Thalassobaculum sp. OXR-137: one gene and its partner. The protein of the gene in region 2 interacts with the protein of the main gene of each other region in a pairwise test. Links are inferred from orthologs where the notes say so. Each region holds a gene or a part of one and is shown on either strand. Other genes may lie near its edges. The genes, in order: T8K17_RS02575 and sfsA.

What was found.
Region 1: the proteins of sfsA (region 2) and T8K17_RS02575 interact in binary tests that used the Escherichia coli proteins (3 or more experiments, as listed by UniProt). The link is inferred for Thalassobaculum sp. OXR-137 from one-to-one orthologs.

Annotation. Positions count from the first base shown.
Region 1 is NZ_CP139715.1:533,874-543,361, forward strand. What follows is about bases 41-3,040. They hold T8K17_RS02575 (glutamate-5-semialdehyde dehydrogenase), read left to right. Parts: upstream 41-886; coding sequence 887-2,194; downstream 2,195-3,040. Other genes in these bases: proB (glutamate 5-kinase), read left to right, coding at 41-890; T8K17_RS02580 (nicotinate-nucleotide adenylyltransferase), read left to right, coding at 2,225-2,956. In the rest of the region: more of proB, read left to right, coding at 1-40; rsfS (ribosome silencing factor), read left to right, coding at 3,094-3,465; 23S rRNA (pseudouridine(1915)-N(3))-methyltransferase RlmH, read left to right, coding at 3,517-3,975; T8K17_RS02595 (LysE family translocator), read left to right, coding at 4,127-4,723; gpmI (2,3-bisphosphoglycerate-independent phosphoglycerate mutase), read left to right, coding at 4,790-6,349; T8K17_RS02605 (murein hydrolase activator EnvC family protein), read left to right, coding at 6,367-7,704; T8K17_RS02610 (S41 family peptidase), read left to right, coding at 7,710-9,107; T8K17_RS02615 (divergent polysaccharide deacetylase family protein), read left to right, coding at 9,326-9,488. UniProt on the Escherichia coli protein: Catalyzes the NADPH-dependent reduction of L-glutamate 5-phosphate into L-glutamate 5-semialdehyde and phosphate. The product spontaneously undergoes cyclization to form 1-pyrroline-5-carboxylate.
Region 2 is NZ_CP139715.1:2,472,589-2,481,818, forward strand. Bases 2,005-4,746 are described here. They hold sfsA (DNA/RNA nuclease SfsA), read right to left. Parts: upstream 3,860-4,746; coding sequence 3,149-3,859; downstream 2,005-3,148. Other genes in these bases: radC (RadC family protein), read right to left, coding at 2,005-2,055; map (type I methionyl aminopeptidase), read right to left, coding at 2,275-3,078; T8K17_RS11675 (ABC transporter substrate-binding protein), read left to right, coding at 3,934-4,746. In the rest of the region: T8K17_RS11655 (MFS transporter), read left to right, coding at 27-1,304; more of radC, read right to left, coding at 1,357-2,004; more of T8K17_RS11675, read left to right, coding at 4,747-5,397; T8K17_RS11680 (SDR family oxidoreductase), read left to right, coding at 5,394-6,161; T8K17_RS11685 (competence/damage-inducible protein A), read left to right, coding at 6,248-7,048; T8K17_RS11690 (enoyl-CoA hydratase-related protein), read left to right, coding at 7,045-7,797; T8K17_RS11695 (hypothetical protein), read left to right, coding at 7,794-8,177; T8K17_RS11700 (c-type cytochrome), read right to left, coding at 8,243-8,671; bchI (magnesium chelatase ATPase subunit I), read left to right, coding at 8,861-9,230. UniProt on the Escherichia coli protein: Binds to DNA non-specifically. Could be a regulatory factor involved in maltose metabolism.

The DNA of each region.
Region 1 (9,488 bases), 1.9 Mb from region 2 along the record:
TGCTGGCCCATGCCTATCAGGAGGCGCTGGCCCGCCACCACCTGACCGTGGCGCAGATCCTGCTCTCGCCCGACGACACCGAGCAGCGCCGCCGCCACCTGAACGCGCGGGCCACCATCAACACCCTGCTCGCCCTCGGCGCCGTGCCGGTGATCAACGAGAACGACACGGTCGCGACGGCGGAAATCCGCTTCGGCGACAACGACCGGCTCGGCGCCCGCGTCGCCCAGATGGCCAGCGCCGATACGCTGATCCTGCTCTCTGACATCGACGGGCTGTACACCGCCGACCCGCGCCGCGATCCGGAGGCCCGCCACATCTCCGACGTGGAGGGGGTGACCTCGGAGATCGAGGCGATGGCCGGGGCCGCCGGCAGCGGCTACGCGTCGGGCGGCATGGTGACCAAGCTCGCCGCGGCCAAGATCGCCGGCGCCGCCGGTTGCCGGATGGTGATCGCCAACGGCCGCGACACCCACCCGATCCGCCGCATCATCGACGGCGGCCGCTGCACCTGGTTCCATGCCGGCGCCTCGCCGCTGACCGCCCGCAAGCGCTGGATCGCCAGTTCGCTGGCACCGCGCGGCCAGCTCATCGTCGATGGCGGGGCCATCCGGGCGCTGAACGCCGGCAAGAGCCTGCTGCCCGCCGGGGTGACCGAGGTGATCGGCACCTTCGAGCGCGGCGACCTGGTGACCCTGCACGGGCCCGACCGGGTGATCCGCGGGCGCGGGCTGGTGGCCTATGCCTCCGACGACGCGCGGCAGATCGCCGGGCTCAAATCCCGTGAAATCGAGGCCGCCCTCGGCTACCGTGGCCGCGACGAAATCGTCCACAGAGACGATCTGGTGCTGGCCGACGGCCGCGCCGTCGAGGAGGAAGAGGCGCGATGAGCCTGGTGGAAGACACGCCCGTCGCCGCGACGGCACAGACCGCCGGCGGCGATATCGACGCGATCATGCTGGATATCGGCAAGCGCGCCCGTGCCGCCGCGGCGATCCTGGCCCAGGCCCCGGCCGAGCAGAAGGAACGGGCCCTGCGCGCCGCCGCTGCCGCCCTGCGCGCCGACACGCCGGCCATCCTCGCCGCCAATGCCAGGGACATCGCCGCCGCCCGCGAGAAGGGGTTGCGCGACAGCATGGTCGACCGGCTGCTGCTGGACGCCGGCCGGGTGGAGGGCATCGCCGCCGGGCTCGAGGTCGTGGCCGGGCTGCCCGACCCCGTGGGTGCTACCATGGCCGAGTGGGAGCGTCCCAACGGGCTTCGCTTCGAGCGCCGCCGGGTGCCGCTCGGCGTGATCGGCATCATCTACGAAAGCCGCCCGAACGTGACCGCCGATGCCGGCAGCCTGTGCCTGAAGGCGGGCAACGCGGCGATCCTGCGCGGCGGCTCGGAGAGCTATCACTCCTCCAACGCCATCGTCGCCACCCTGCACAAGGGGCTGCGCGAGGCCGGCCTGCCCGAGGATGCGATCCAGTCGGTGCCGACCACCGACCGGGCCGCCGTCGGCAAGCTGCTGACCATGCCGCAATACGTGGACGTGATCGTGCCGCGCGGCGGCCGCTCGCTGATCGAGCGGGTGCAGAACGAGAGCCGGGTGCCGGTCTTCGCCCATCTGGACGGGCTGTGCCATGTCTATCTCGACGCAGGCGCCGACAAGGACAAGGCGGTGGCCATCGCGGTGAACGCCAAGATGCGCCGGACCTCGGTCTGCGGCGCGGCGGAGACCCTGCTGGTCGACCGGAAGGTTGCCGCCGAGCTTCTGCCGCCGGTGGCGGACGCGCTGCGGGAGGCCGGCTGCGCCCTGCGCGGCGATGCGGCGGCCCGGGCGATCGTTCCGGCCATGGAGCCGGCCGGCGATGCCGACTGGGACACCGAATATCTCGATGCCATCCTGTCAGTCGCCGTGGTCGAGGGCGTGGCCGGCGCCATCGCCCATATCAACAGGCACGGCTCGCACCACACCGACAGCATCGTCACCGAGGACGACGCGGCGGCGGAAAAATTCCTGGCCGAGGTCGACAGCGCCATCGTGCTGCACAACGCCTCCACCCAGTTCGCCGATGGCGGCGAGTTCGGCTTCGGCGCCGAGATCGGCATCTCCACCGGCCGGATGCACGCGCGCGGCCCGGTCGGGGCGGAGCAGCTCACCAGCTTCAAGTATCTGGTGCGCGGGACCGGCCAGACCCGGCCATGACACCGGCCCGGCCCTGATCCGATCCAGCCCATGACCCTCTTCACCCCGATTCGCGGCCCGCATAAGGATCGGCTGCCCAGCGCCTCGCGCTCCGCCCTGTTCGCCCGGGTGCGCCCCCATGCCCTGCGCATGCCGGCGAGCGAGGCGGCGGCGCTGCCCCGGGCCGGTGCGGACCGGCGGCGGCTCAAGGTCGGGCTCATGGGCGGCTCCTTCAACCCGGCCCATGACGGTCACCGCCACGTGGCCGAGACGGCGATCAAGCGGCTCAGTCTGGACGAGGTCTGGTGGCTGGTCAGCCCGCAGAATCCGCTGAAGCCGCGCGACGGCATGGCACCCTTCGCCGAGCGTCTGGCCTCCGCCGAGGCGGTCGCCCGGCACCCGCGGATCAAGGTAAAGGACATCGAGCTGTATCTCGGCACCCATTACACCGCCGACACGCTGGTCGCCCTGCGCCGGCGCTGCCCCTACATGTCGTTCGTCTGGATTATGGGGGCGGACAATCTGGCGAGCTTCCACCGCTGGGAAAGGTGGCTGCTGATCTGTCACACGGCCGTCATTGCGGTTTTCGACCGGCCTACCTATTCTTTAAGGGCTTTGGCGAGCCGAGCCGCCAAACGTTTCGCGAGGGCCCGGGTGCCCGAAAGGCACTCCTGGGGACTGGCGGACCGGCGGCCTCCGGCCTGGGTGTTTCTGCACACCCGCCACCACGCCGCGTCGGCCACCCGCATCCGGGCCGAGCGTAAGGGTGGAGGGTCCGTCTAGAACCATCCAGTCCATCGGCATACCCACGGCAACACTAGGTTCCGGATCGGTCCGGGACCGCGATCGACGACAAAAGGAGTTCGACCATACTCGACACACTCGCTCCCAAAGCGGGAGACGGCCTGAAGAAGCTGGTGATGACCTCACTGGACGACGACAAGGCCGAGGACATTGTGGCCATTGATCTGGCCGGAAAGTCTGCCATTGGCGATTACATGATCATCGCCACGGGCCGCTCATCGCGGCAGGTTTCGGCCATGGCCGACCACCTCTGCAGAAAACTGAAGGATCAGGGCGTCGACGGCGTCACCGTGGAAGGGCAATCCCGCGGCGACTGGGTGCTGATCGACGGGGGCGACATCATCGTCCATCTGTTCCGTCCGGAAGTCCGGGAATTCTACGGGCTGGAGAAGATGTGGGGCGCCACCCCGCCGCCGAGCCGCACCGTCCGCATCGGCGGTGAGGGCGGAGCCGATATGGGCGCCGAACCGACCTTCGCGCAGGCCTGATCAACCGCCGGGTCCTGGCACGGCCAGGATCGGACCCGGACAGGAGGCAGCGTGAAGATCACGATCGTGGCGGTGGGCCGCATGAAACGCGGCCCGATGGAGGCGTTGTGCCGCGAGTACGCGGACCGGCTCCCCTGGTCGCTGGCGATCCACGAGGTCGAGGCCAAGAAGCGCCTTGAGGGGGATGCCCTCAAGGCCGAGGAAGCCGGCCTGATCGCCGCCCGGATCCCCGACGGCGCGGTGCTGGTCGCGATGGACGAACGTGGCAGGGGATTGTCCAGCGAAGCCCTGGCGGGACGGATCGGCGACTGGCGCGACCAGGGGCGTGGCGAGATCTGCTTCGTGATCGGCGGCGCCGACGGGCTCGAGCAGAGCATCCGCGACCGCGCCGACCTCACCCTCGCCTTCGGCCCTCAGACCTGGCCCCACATGCTGGCCCGGGTGATGCTGATCGAGCAGATCTATCGGGCGGAACGGATCCTGGCGGGGCACCCGTATCATCGGGGTTAATCCTCCAGGACCTCGCCCTGAGCAGCGACCACAGGGAGCGTGTCGAAGGGCCCTTCGACACGTCGCTGCGCTCCTGCTCAGGGCGAGGTCAGCGGCTGAGCGCGCACAAACGTCCAAGACCTCCCTCCCCGTCCCGCGCTCAACTGGCGCCATGATCGACGCCCTGATCCTTCTCTGGCTTGCCGCCCTGCCGCTGATGGGCAGCCCCGGCCCCGCCACCCTCAGCTCCGCCGCCATGGGCACCGCCTTCGGCATGCGGGCGAGCCTGCCCTATGTCGCCGGGATCTGCCTCGGCACGGCCACCGTCCTGCTGCTGATCGCCACCGGCATCTCAGGCCTGATCTTCGTGGTGCCGGGCGCCGTCCCCGTCGTCACCGCCCTGGCCGCCGCCTACATTCTCTATCTCGCCTGGAAGATCGCCACCGCCCCGGTGGGCGGGCTGAACCGGGACCCCGGCGCCAGGCCGGCCGGCTTCGTCGGCGGCTATCTGCTCGCCATCGCCAATCCCAAGGCCTTCGCCGCCATCGGCGCAGTCTACTCCACCCATGCCCTGGTCCCGGCCGATCCGGTGCTCGATGCCGCCGCCAAGATCGCCGCGCTCGCGCCGGTGATCGTGCTGGTGAACGTGACCTGGCTGGCCTTCGGCTCGCTGTTCGCCCGCTGGCTCAGCCATCCGGTGCTCGGCCGGGCGGTGAACATCGTCTTCGCGGTGCTGCTGGTGGCCTCGGTGGCGGCGGCCTTCATCTGAAATTCGCCGCGAAGAGGACGCGCGCGGCCCGTGACCTTGCCCCCGGGAAGGTTATATAACCGTCCCATGAGCAAGACATCCCATCCCCCCCGCCCGGTCGTCCTGTGCATCATGGACGGCTGGGGCCACCGCACCGACCGCAACGACAACGCCGTCGCCCTGGCGAACACGCCGAACGTGGACGCGCTCGCCGCCCGCTGGCCGGGCGGGCTGATGAACGCGTCCGGCGAATTCGTCGGCCTGCCGGACGGGCAGATGGGCAATTCAGAGGTCGGGCACATGAATCTCGGCGCCGGCCGGGTGGTCATGCAGGACCTGCCGCGGATCAACGCCGCCATCGCCGACGGCAGCCTGGCCAAGCAGCCGGCCGTCGCCCAGGTGATCGACGCCCTGAAAAAATCGGGCGGCACCTGCCACCTGATGGGACTGGTCTCCACCGGCGGGGTGCACAGCCACCAGCGCCACGTGGCGGCCCTGGCCAAGGCGCTGGCCGCCGGCGGGGCCAAGGTCGTGGTCCACGTGTTCACAGACGGGCGCGACTGCGCGCCGAAGAGTGCGGCCGACCAGCTCCGCGCCTTCATCGAGGATCTCGACGGGGCGGCGACCATCGCCTCGGTCAGCGGCCGGTTCTTCGCCATGGACCGGGACAAACGCTGGGAGCGGGTGGAGCAGGCCTGGAAGGCCGTCTGCCTCGCCGAAGCCGAGCACGGCGCCGACGATGCCGTCGCCGCCGTGGACGCCGCCTATGCCCGCGGCGAAACCGACGAGTTCGTCACCCCCACCGTGATCGCCGGCGGCGTGCCGGTGCAGGACGGGGATGCCCTGGTCATGGCGAATTTCCGGGCCGACCGGGCGCGCGAGATCCTGGCCCCGTTCGTGGATGCGGATTTCGACGGCTTCGCCCGGCCGCGCACGCCCAAGCTCTGCATCGTCGCCGGCATGGTCGAGTACTCCTCCGCCCTGGCCCCGAAGATGGTCACCATCTTCCCGCCGGAGGACCTGACCGACCCGATCGGCGAGGTCGTCGCCAAGGCGGGCAAGACCCAGCTCCGCATCGCCGAGACCGAGAAGTACCCGCACGTCACCTTCTTCCTGAACGGCGGGCGCGAGGAGGTGTTCGACGGCGAGGACCGGATCATGGTTCCCTCGCCCAAGGTGAAGACCTACGACCTGCAGCCGGAAATGTCAGCGCCGGAGCTCTGCGACAAGCTGGTCGCGGCCATCGACGGCGGCACCTACGACCTGATCGTCGCCAACTTCGCCAACCCGGACATGGTCGGCCATACCGGCAGCCTGGAGGCGGCGATCAAGGCGGTGGAGACGGTGGACACCTGCGTCGGCCGGGTAGCCGAGGCGGTGCTGAAGGCAGGCGGCGTGATGTTCCTGACCGCCGACCACGGCAACTGCGAGGTCATGGTCGACCCGCAGACCGGCGGGCCGCACACCGCGCACACGACCAACCTGGTCCCGACCACCCTGGTCGGCGCGCCGGAGGACGTGACGTCGCTGAAGACCGGCAAGCTCGCCGATGTCGCCCCCACCCTGCTGTCGCTGATGGGGATAGAGCCGCCGGCCGCCATGACCGGCGACTGCATGCTGGTGCGCGACCGCCAGGCAGCCGAGTAGTCGACGCGGTGCGTCCCGTGGCGCCCGTCCTGATCCTGGCGGCGGCCTGCCTCGCCGCCGGACTGGGCGCGTGGGTGCCGGCCGCGAGGGCACAGACCGCCACGACGGCGACGGCGGAGGACCCGACCGCCGAGCTGCGCCGCATCGAGAAGGCGCTGGAGGGCGAGCGCAAGGCCGGATCCAAGCTCGACCGGCTGGCCTCCGCCCTGGCCGGGGAGATCGAGCGCCTGCGCGCCGGCATGGCGGCGGCGGCGACCCGGGCCCAGCGCACCGAACGCGACATGATGGACGCCGAGCAGACGCTGGACACCCTGCGCCAGGAAGTGAAGGAAAAGCGCGGCCGTCTGCTGGAGCGGCACCAGGAACTGTCGCAGCTCACCGGCGCCCTGCAGCGGCTGGCCCGCCACCCGCCGGAGACCCTGCTGCTGGTGGGCCGCGCCCCGCTCGACACCGTCCATACCGGCATTCTCCTGGAATCCGCCATTCCGCGGCTCAACGGGGATGCCACGGAGCTGCGGCGCGACCTCGATACCCTGGCGACCCTGGAAGCCGATATCCGCGCCCAGCGCGACCGGCTGGCCCTGGCGGCCCAGGACCTCGACGCGGAACGCGCCCAGCTCGCCGCCCTGGCGGCGGAGAAGGGTGAGCTGCTGGCGGGAACGCGCAACCGCGCCAGCGGCGCCGCCGCGGAGATCCGCGCCCTCAGCGAGTCGGCTCGGTCCCTGCGCGAACTGATCGACAGCCTCGAGAAACGGGAGGCTGCGGAAGCCGAGGAGCAGCGCAAGCTGGCCGCCCTGGTCACCCCCAAGCTGCGCCCGCAACGGCCCGCCTCCCCGGCCCAGGACGGCGGCGAGCCGCCGCCCGCCCCGGTCGCCGACGACGGTGCGCCGGTCGAGCCGCCGGTCCAGGCCGCCGCCCTGCCTCCTGCCCTGCCCCCCGGCCCTTCCCTGAAGAGCGCCCGCGGTCACCTGTTCGCCCCGGTCACGGGAACCGTGGTCCAGCGCTACGGCAAATCACGGCCCGGGGAACTGACCAAGGAGGGCATCCTGCTGCGCACCCGTCCGGGCTCGCTTGTTATCGCCCCCCATGACGGAATCGTGTTGTATGCTGGACCGTTCGAGGGATTTGGTCGGATTTTGATCATTGAACACGGCGACGGATATCATACCCTTCTTGCAGGACTCGCGCGGGTGGACCTGAGCGTCGGAACCCGTGTGCTTGCCGGCGAACCGGTGGGCGCGATGGCCGCGTCCGGAAACGCAGCGCCGGAGATATACCTGGAACTTCGCCATAATGGTGACCCGATCGACCCGTTACCGTGGTTTGCGGGACTTACCGAAAAGGCCAAAGGATGAGTCGGATGAACGAACCCCGTCTTGATGACACCGGCACCGATCACGGCGCCCCGACCCGCCCCGGCAAGGCGCGCCGCCGTGCGGTCCGTCGCGTGGCGGTCTCGGCCGCGCTGGCCTTTGCCGTCGGCGGAGGCGTGCTGCTGGGAGCGACCGGCGGCACCCACAGTCAGACCAACTCGACCGACACCTACCGCCAGCTCAGCCTGCTCGGCGACGTGTTCGAGAAGGTCCGGGCCCAGTACGTCGAGGAGGTCAGCGACGAGGAGCTGGTCGAGGCGGCGATCAACGGGATGCTCACCTCCCTCGACCCGCATTCCAGCTACCTGAGCGCCAAGAGCTTCCAGGACATGCGGGTGCAGACCAAGGGCGAGTTCGGCGGCCTCGGCATCGAGGTCACCATGGAGAACGGCTTCGTCAAGGTCGTGTCGCCGATCGACGACACGCCGGCGTCGGAAGCCGGGCTGCTGCCGGGCGACTACATCACCCATCTCGACGGCGAGGCGGTGCTCGGCCTGACCCTGTCCGACGCGGTGGAGAAGATGCGCGGCAAGGTCGGCACGCCGATCACCCTGACCATCCGCCGCGCCGAGGAAGAGCCGTTCGACGTCGAGATCACCCGGGCGATCATCACCATCAAATCCGTGCGCAGCCGGGTCATCCAGGACATCGGCTATATCCGCATCACCACCTTCAACGAACAGACCACCGTCGGCCTTCAGGAATCGGTCTCCAAGATCAAGGAAGAGCTCGGCGACCGGCTGCATGGTTTCGTGATCGACCTGCGCAACAATCCGGGCGGCCTGCTCGACCAGGCGATTTCCGTCACCGACGCCTTCCTGGAGCGCGGCGAGATCGTCTCGACCCGCGGCCGCGAGGAGTCCAACGCCAGCCGGGTGAACGCCACGCCGGGCGACATCACCGACGGCAAGCCGGTGGTCGTGCTGATCAACGGCGGCTCCGCCTCGGCCTCCGAGATTGTCGCCGGCGCGCTGCAGGACCATCGCCGGGCGATCGTTCTCGGCACCCAGTCCTTCGGCAAGGGATCGGTGCAGACCATCCTACCGCTGCAGGGCAACGCCGCCATGCGGCTGACCACGGCGCGCTACTACACGCCGTCGGGCCGGTCGATCCAGGCCAAGGGGATCGAGCCGGACATCAAGGTCGAGCTCGCCAAAATCGAGAAGATCGAGGAGGGCCGCCGCCGGCGCGAGGCCGATCTGCGCGGTGCGCTGGTCAATCCGGACGACAGCGACGCCCCCGCCGCCCAGCCGCCCGCGGATGTGCCCACCCCGGGTGAGGCCGCATCGGCGGAGAACGAAGACCCGCTTGAGGATTACCAGCTCGCCCGTGCGGTCGATCTGCTGCGCGGCTTCCATCTGTTCCAGAACCGCGTGGTGAATTGAGGCTACCTCGGCCGAATATCCGTCTGCCCCGCCTCCCCCTGCCGTTCAAGAAACGGCGGGGGGCCGGAAATCCGGACGATCCGCTGAGTGAAGCGGACTCGGGTGGGCTGCCACCCGACGATCTGGACCGCGGTCTGGACGACGAGACCGCCCCTCGCAAGAAGGGGCGTTGGAAACGTGTTGCCTCCGCCATCCTGACCACTCTCCTCGCCATCGCAGTGATCGGCGGCGCCGGCGGCTTGGTCGGCTGGCTGCTGGTCAATGCCGAACACACCGAGTCGCTGCGCGAGATCCAGCGCCCGCAGCTCACCGTGGACATCCTCAACGAGGGCGAGACGCCGGAACCCAACAGCTCCGCGCTGCCGCAGAAGGCCGAGACGG
Region 2 (9,230 bases):
CACCAATCGATCACCCCACGGATCCGATGACCCCCGCCCAGCCCGCCGCGCCCTCGACCGCCATGCCGACCCACACCCTGCTCGGAATCGGCTGGTTCCTGTGCGCGATGTTCTTCTTCTATGCCTTCGTCCAGCGGGTGGCGCCGTCGGTCATGGTCGACGAGCTGATGCGCGACTTCGCGGTCGGCGGGGCGCTGGTGGGGAACCTGTCGGCCTTCTACTACTACGCCTATGCCGGCTCGCAGATCCCGGTCGGGGTGATGCTCGATCGGTTCGGGCCGCGCCGTCTGATCACCGTCGCCGTCGGTCTGGTCGCCATCGGCAGCTTCGTCTTCGCCGGGGCGGAGACCCTGTGGATGGCCTATCTCGGGCGGATGCTGATCGGCTTCGGCTGCGCCTTCAGCTTTGCCGGCGCGCTGAACTACGCCGCGATCTGGATGCCGGCCCACCGCTTCGCCACGCTGAGCGGCGGCGCCCAGATGCTCGGCGTGATCGGCGGCATCACCGGCCAGGCGCCCCTGGGGGCGGCGGTGGAGGCGTTCGGCTGGCGGCCGATGATGCTGGTGATCGCGGTGTTCGGTGCCGTCCTGGCGATCGCCTGCGGCTTCATTCTGCGCGACCGGCCCCGGCCGGACGGTGCGACGCCCCGCCCGCGTCTGCTGGCCGGGCTGAAGCGAGCCGCCGCCAGCGGCCAGGTATGGCTGGCGGCCATGTTCGGGCTGGCCATGACCAGCGCCATGCTGGCCTTCGGTGGGTTGTGGGGCGTGCCCTATGTCATGCAGGCCTACGACCATCCCAAGGCGGAGGCCGCCCTGCTGGTGAGCTGCCTGTTCGTCGGTTGGGGCGTCGGCGCGCCGCTGTTCGGCTGGCTCGCCGACCGCTACCGCCGGCGCAAGCCCTTCATGATCCTGGGCGCGATCCTGTCGACCAGCGGCATCGCCGCCGCCGTCTATCTGCCCCATAGCGGCGATGCGACCCTGGTTCTGTCGCTGATGATCCAGGGCCTGGGCGCGTCGTCCATGGTGCTGTCCTTCTCGGTCGGCCGCGAGAACACGCCGCTCTGGGCGGCCGGGGCCACGATCGGGATCATCAACGGCTGCGTGGTCGGCTCCGGCGCGGTGCTGCAGCCGCTCCTCGGCTGGGTGCTCGATCTCGCCTGGGACGGCACGCTGCTAGAGGGCGCGCGGGTGTACACCGCCGCCGCCTACGAGCGGGCGTTCCTGGTCCTGCCGGTGATCGGCGTGTTCGGCCTGCTGGTCGCCCTGGCGATCCGCGAGACCCATGGCAAGTCGGTCGAGAGCTAGATGTGAGTTTCAGGCCAGTCCGGCCCGAAGCGTGAAGCGTCCTCCGATTTCCTCAAAGCAGCCCCTTCGAGCGGAAGCTGACATGGCCGTGCCGGGCGACGATCAGGTGGTCGTGCAGCACGATGCCCAGGGTCGCCGCCGCCTCCTTGAGCTGGGCGGTGGTGGAAATATCGGCCTGGGACGGGGTCGGATCGCCGGTCGGGTGGTTGTGCACGACGATCAGGGCTGAGGCGCCCAGGTCCAGCGCCCGCTTCACCACCTCTCGGGGATAGAGCGGCGTGTGGTCGATGGTGCCGCGGCCCTGCAGCTCGTCCTGGATCAGCCGGTTCTTCTTGTCGAGATAGAGGACGCGCACGACCTCCACCGGCTCGTGCGCCATGGCGGCATGGCAGTAATCCAGGAGCTGTTTCCAGCCCGACAGCACGGGCCGCTTCAGCAACGGCTCCCCTAGCAGCCGGTCGGCAGCGGCCTTTGCGGTCTTCAGCGCGGCGACCGAGGCCTCGCCCATGCCGTCGAGCTTCGCCAGTTCGGCCGGCTCGGCGCTGATGGTCTCGGCGAAGGACCCGAAGCGGGCGATCAACCTTTTAGCCAGAGGTTTGACGTCGCCGCGCGGCTTGGCCAGGAACAGCAGCAGTTCGATGAGTTCGTAGTCCGCGAGGGCATCGGCACCCGCCGCGAGGAACCGCCTGCGCAGCCGCTGGCGATGCCCCTCCGGCCCCGGATCCTGCGCATCCGCCAACCCGTCATACACACCCTTCCTCCCTGGCCCGTGGTCTAGGGGAGGCTATGGAAGGGGCAGGGGCGGAATGGGCGGCGTGACGCAACAATTCCCCAGCCAATGCCGTCGTCCTGGACTCGTTTCAGGACCAAGACTCAGACGCCGGCAGCTTGGTCCTGAAACGAGTTCAGGACGACGGGAGGGTGCTCGACGGCCAGCGGGGCATGGTCCTGACTTTCGTCAGGATGACGATCAGATATACGGCGGCTTGGTGTAGCCCTTGGGCGACAGGGTGAAGATCTCGAACCCGGTCTCGGTCACGCCGATGGAATGCTCGAACTGGGCCGAGAGCGAGCGGTCGCGGGTCACGGCGGTCCAGCCGTCCTCCAGGATCTTCACCGCGAACTTGCCGGCATTGATCATCGGCTCGACGGTGAAGAACATGCCCGGCTCCAGCATCGGCCCGTCGGTCGGGTGGCCGTAATGCAGCACGCTGGGCGGCGCGTGGAAGGTGCGTCCCAGGCCATGGCCGCAGAAGTCGCGCACCACGGAGAAGCGCTGCGCCTCGGCGAAGGTCTGGATGCGGTGGCCGATGGCGCCCAGATGCACGCCCGGCCGGATCACCTCGATGCCCAGCATCATCGCGTCATAGGTGACCTCCACCAGACGCTTGGCCTTCACCGAGATCTTGTCGCCGACCAGGTACATGCGGCTGCTGTCGCCGTGCCAGCCGTCGAGGATGACGGTCACGTCGATATTGACGATCTCGCCTTCCTCCAGCTTCCGGTCGCCCGGAATGCCGTGGCAGACCACGTGGTTGATCGAGGTGCAGATCGACTTCGGGAAGCCCTTGTAGCCGAGCGGCGCGGGCGTGGCGCCGTTCGCCAGGGTCATCTCGTGGCAGAGCCGGTCCAGCTCGTCGGTGGTCACGCCGGGGGCGACATGGTCGGTGATCATGTCGAGGATTTCGGCGGCGAGGCGTCCCGCCTTGCGCATGCCCTCGAAATCCCCAGGCCCATGGCGCACGATCTGGCGCGCTTCGGCGAGCTGTTGCATCGCGATCTTCCTTGCTCCGTAACGTGGCTGCAATCTGCTGCCGCGGGCCGGGAAGGTCAAGGTTCGGGGGTTACTCCGCGACCGGAACCGGCCGATTGAGCACCACGCGCTCCAGCGTCACGGCGCATTCCCAGGCCAGCGCCTCCACCCCGGCGGCACGGGCGCGGTCGAAGGCGAGGCCGTATCTCGGATCGATGTCGCGGGCCAGCGTCAGCCGGTCGCCGTCCATGCGCTGGATGCAGAACAGCATGACGGCGCGGTGCCCCGCCGCGACCATGGCCGCCAGTTCGTCCAGATGCTTCGACCCGCGGGCGGTCACGCTGTCCGGGAACTCGTGGGCGCCGGGATTCGGGCCGTCGGGGCGCACCAGATGGACGTTCTTGACCTCCACATAGCAGGGCGGGCGGCCGGGGCTCTCCAGCAGCATGTCGATGCGGCTGTTCACCCCGTATTTCACCTCCCGGCGCAGGGTCTCGTAGCCGGCAAGGTCGGGAATCCGCCCCGCGGCAATGGCTTCGGCGACGATGGCATTCGGTCGGCCGGTATGGATGCCGACCAGCCCGCCTTCGGTCTCCACCAGCTCCAGGGTGTAAGGCAGCTTGCGCTTGGGATCGGGCGAGCGCGACAGCCAGACCCGCAAACCGGGATCCTTCAGGCCGGTCATCGCACCCGGGTTCGGGCAATGGGCGGTCACCACCTCGCCGCCGAGATCGATATCGGCGAGGAAGCGCTTGTAGCGCTTGATCAGGCGGCCTTCATAGAGGGGTTTGGGCAGGTCCATGGGCCGAAGCTAGCCGGGGCTCTGGGCGATGTCATCCCTTCCGCCCGCCCGTGGAACATGCTTAGACGGAGACTATGACAGATCCGGTCCTGATCCTTCAGAAGGCGGTCGACCTGCGCGATCCGCATGACTGTACAGACAGCGGCGATGCGCTCGCCCTGCTGGACGCGATATTCGACGCGCCGGTCCGCAGGCGCCCGGACGGCGGGTACGCCCCGGCCCTGGCCGAGCGGTGGGAGGTCAGCGTCGATGCCCGGACCTGGACGCTGCATCTGCGCGACGGATTGAGCTTCCACGACGGCCGTCCCCTGGACGCGGCGGCGATGGCCCGGTCGATCGCGCGGATGCAGCGCCCGGATGTCGGCGCCACCCTGGGTGCGCCGGCCGTGTGGGGCCAGTATCTCGGCGGGGCGATCATCGCGGCGCCGGATGCCCGGACGGTCACGATCGCCACGCGGGAGCCGCTGGCGGACCTGCTCGACATTCTGGTCTCGGCCTATGCGGTTCCCCCGGAGGTCGACGATGCCGGCTTCCTGTCCGCCCCGGTCGGCAGCGGCGCGTATCGCGTCGACGCGGTGGAGCCCGGGCGGTCGGTGCGGCTGTCCGCCAACCCGGACTGGTGGGACACGCCGCCCGCCAATCCTGTGCTGGAGTTCCGCTGCGAACCGGATGCGGATGCACGGGCCGCCGCCGTGGCGCAGGGACGGGCGGGCGTCGCCACCCGGCTGCGCGCCTCGCGGCAGAAGCGGCGGGTCGAGGAGGCGGGGCGGGCCTGGGTGGACTTCACCGACCCGACCTCGATCATCCTGATCCTGAACGCCGCCAAGGGGCCCTGTGCCGATCCGCGCGTCCGGCTGGCCCTGTCCCTGGCCGTGGATCGGCAGCGGGCCGTCGACCGTGTGCTGGACGGCGACGGGGTGCCGCTGACCGGGTATGTGAGTGCCGCCCATCTCGGCGCCGATCTGGTGCCGGGGGACGGCCTCGACCTCGAGCGCGCCCGCGGCCTGCTGGCCGAGGCGGGGCATGGCGCCGGGCTCACCCTTCATGTCGACACCCCCACCCGCCTGCCCGACGAGGCGCAGGCGCTCGTGGCCGAGGTTGCCGAGCAGCTCGCCGGCCTCGGCGTGACCCTGGTGCCGCATGTGACCGAGGACCGGGTCGCCTATGCCGAGCAGGTGCGCGACAAGCGGATCCACGACCTCTGCGTCTTCGACTCCAGCCCGATGAGTACCTTCCGGGTGCTGTACGAGAAGATCGACAGCCGGGTTGCGGGCTCCTGGTGGGAAGGCTATCGCGATCCGGCCATCGAGGACCTGCTGGATACGGCGCGGCGGGAGACCGACACCGAGCGGCGCGAAGAGCTCTACAGCTGGGCCTACCAAGCGCTGCTGCGGAACCCGGCCTGGCTCAGCCTGTACCATCACCGCTTCGGGATCGCCCTGTCGCAGGCCCCCCAGGCGTCGCCGATGCGCGATGACGGGGTGCTGGACGTGACGCTGCTGGCGGCCCTGGACCCAGCGAAAGGATCGAGAGCATGACGCAGAAAGTGGCAATCGTGACCGGCGCGGCGCGGGGTATCGGGCTTGCGGTCAGCAGGCGGTTCCTATCCGAAGGATGGCAGGTCCTGATGGTCGATATCGAGGCGGAGGCATTGCTGGCCGCCCAGGACGGCCTGGGTACCGACGACGCGGTTGCCCAGGTCTGCGACGTCTCCGATCCCGTACAGGTACGCCGGGTCGCCGCGGTCGCCATGGAACGGTTCGGGCGGATCGACGCCGTGGTGAACAACGCCGGCATCGCCGTCTTCAAGCCGCTGCTCGACACCAGCTACGAGGAATGGTCACGGGTGCTGGCGGTCAACCTCAACGGGCCGTTCCTGATGGTACAGGAGACCGCCCGGCTGATGGCCGAGACCGGCGGCGGGGCGGTGGTCAATATCGGCTCGATCTCCGGCCTGCGCGCGAGCACCCTGCGGGTCGCCTATGGGACCTCCAAGGCGGCCCTCGTGCACCTCACCAAGCAGCAGGCGACCGAACTCGGCGAGATCGGCGTGCGGGTCAACCTGATCGCCCCCGGCCCGGTGGACACCGCCATGGCCAAGGAGGTCCATACGCCGGTGATCCGCGCCGATTATCACGACGCGATCCCGCTGAACCGCTACGGGCTGGAGGAGGAGATCGCCAACGGCGTGTTCTTCCTGTGCAGCGACCAGGCCAGTTACATCACCGGCCAGACCCTTGCGGTCGACGGCGGGTTCGACGCGGCCGGGATCGGCCTGCCGACGCTGAGACGCGGCAACTGACCGGATAGGATCGGCGCGCTGCTCCCTTGCTGTCGGCGGGCCGCTGCACCATCCTCTGTCGCCCTCACGTCCGCCCGGAGCCCGCAATGACCGATTCCCCATCTTCGACCGTCACCGCCGCCATGCTGATCATCGGCAACGAGATCCTCTCGGGCCGCACCAAGGACAAGAATGTCGGCTATATCGCCGAGGAACTGACGGCGATGGGCATCCGGCTGTCCGAGGTCCGGGTGGTGCGCGACGACGAGGCGGCGATCATCGAAGCGGTGACCGTGCTGTCCGAGCGCTACACCTACGTCTTCACCTCCGGCGGCATCGGTCCGACCCACGACGACATCACCACGGCCTGCATCGCCAAGGCCTTCGGCGTCCCGGTCGAGCGCAATGCCGAGGCGATGCGGCGGCTGACCGCGCACTACGCCAACAGCGGCGTCGAGTTCAACGCCGCCCGCCAGAAGATGGCCGAGATCCCGGTCGGCGCCGACCTGATCGACAACCCGGTCTCGGCCGCGCCGGGGTTCATCCTGAAGAACGTGCATGTGATGGCCGGCGTGCCGCGCATCCTTCAGGCGATGTTCGAAGGCCTGAAGCCGGCGCTGACCGGTGGCGCTCAGATGCTGTCGCGGACCGTGGCCTGCACGGTCGGCGAGGGCACCGTGGCCGGCGGTCTGGGCGATATCCAGACGCAGTTCCCGGATGTCGAGATCGGCAGCTATCCGTATTTCCGCGCCGGCGCGTTCGGCACCAGTCTGGTCCTGCGCGGAACCGACGAGACACGGCTGGAGGCGGCCACCGAGGAGGTGCGCAAGCTGGTCCGGTCGCTGGGCGGCGAGCCGATCGATATCGACGACGGGTCGGAGACCGGGACCCAGGAGGCCGCGTCGTGAGTACCGTCAGCATCGAACGTTACGACCACGTCGCCCGCGTCACCCTGAACCGTCCGACCAAACGCAACGCGATGAGCAGCGACGTCGCAGCCGAACTGACCGCCGCCTTCCTGTCCCTGGCCGGCGAGGACGGCCTGCGGGCGGTGGTCCTGTCCGGCGAGGGGCCGAGCTTCTGCGGCGGGGCGGACGTGACGGAGCTTGGCGCGCTGACCCCGGAGACCGCGGAGGGGTTCATCCGGGGGCTGCACGCCGCCATCGCCTCGGTCATGGTCTGCCCGGTGCCGGTGATCGCCGCGATCCGGGGCGCCTGTATCGGTGCCGGTCTGGAACTGGTGGCCGGCTGCGACATGCGGCTGGCCAGCCACGACTCCCGGTTCTCCATGCCCGAGGTGAAGATCGGCGTCCCGTCGGCGATCGAGGCGGCCCTGCTGCCGCGGCTGATGGGCCGGGGCAAGGCCGCGCGGTTCGTGCTCACCGGCGAGACCATCGACGCGGAGACCGCATTGAACTGGGGCCTGGTGGAGGAACTGGTCTCCGGCGACGACCTGATGTTCCGGGCCGGAGCGCTCGCGGCCGAGGTGGCCGAGGCGGACCCGCTCGCCATTCGCGCCCAGAAACGGCTGATCCGCGCCTGGGACGACATGAGCATCGACCAGGCGGTGGAAGCCAGCGTGCGCGAGTTCGCCGACAGTTATCGCACGGACGCACCCGCAACGCGGATCGCCGCGATCCTGGCCGGCAGGAAATGAAACCGGCCGCCGCGCTCCTCGTCCTGACGATCGGGGCGTCGCCGGCGGCGGCGGCCTCGCTGGACGGTATCTGGGGCGTGGACCGGGACGGCGCGGCGGACTGCACCCTGGTCATGGTGCTGCGCGACGGCACCTATGCGAAGGTGCTGCTCGATCTGGGCACCACCCAGGGCAAAAGGGACAGCATAGCCGGGACCTCGACCTATACCCTTACCGGGGATCGGATCGAGATCGCGCCGACACTGTCCTTTGCCCGGCCGGAGCCGCGGCAGGTCCTGCACTGGGACCCGGTGGGGGACGTCCTTCTGCGCGTGGAGCCGGCACCCCGGCTCACCTACAGACGCTGTCCCGACCGGCCGCTGAACCCGATGACCCGTTAGGGCAGGATCGGGCCGGATCCCAGCGTTCCGAAGCGTGATTCGGTCTGAAGCCTGCGACAGTCAGGCTATTTGCCTTCTTCCTTGCCTTCGAAGAACGGCTGCAGATAGGCCAGGATATCGTCGGCCTCTTCTTTGTTCTTCAGGCCGGGGAACGTCATCTTGGTACGCGCCTTGTCCTTGCCGATGACGGAGCCGATATAGCCGTTCGGATCGACGATGTACTTCTCGAAATGCTCGGCGTTCCAAGGGTCGATCGTCGCGCCGGCGGCGACCATGTCGTCGGAGTGGCTGAAGCCCGGGAAACTGCCAGCCTTGCGCTGGAACAGATTGTAGAGCGACGGACCCACCTTGCGCTTGCCGTCCGCAAGCGAGTGGCAGGCCTGGCATTTGACGAACAGCTTCTTGCCGGCGGCTGCATCGCCCGCCGCGTGGGCGGCACCCGGCAGGGCCAGACTGATCAGGAGGGCGGCGGCAGTCGATAGACGAACTAGCACGATTCTACTCCCTAAGGTCGTATTGTCCCGTCCAGCGATTTGTTTCGCAGACGTTGGGTGTCAACCCTAAGCGACACTTCGGTCGGGGAGCAACCCTGCTCGGGTACGTAACTCCCGTCAGTGCGGTGCCGGAGAATCCCGCTGTTTCCGTCCTTGTTTTGCCGTCGGTCACGCGACATCATGGAATTTATGGCGGCTTTGTATCCCTTCAGTGCGATCGTTGGACAGTCGGAGATGCTGCTCGGCTTGACAGTCGCATCTGTCGATCCGAGCGTTGGCGGCGTTCTGATCTTCGGCGAACGCGGCACCGGAAAATCCACCGCGATCAGGGCGCTGGCCCACCTTCTGCCGACCATGAAGGTCGTCGACGGGTGCCGGTACAATTGCGATCCCTCCGCCCCCGCCGACCTGTGCGGGCACGCCTGCGCCAAACAGGGCGGGCGGCGGAAGTCGGCGGATGTGCCGATCCCCGTGGTCGATCTGCCCCTGGGGGCGACCGAGGACCGGGTTGTGGGCGCGCTGGACCTGGAGGTCGCGCTCAGCCGGGGCGAGAAGCGGT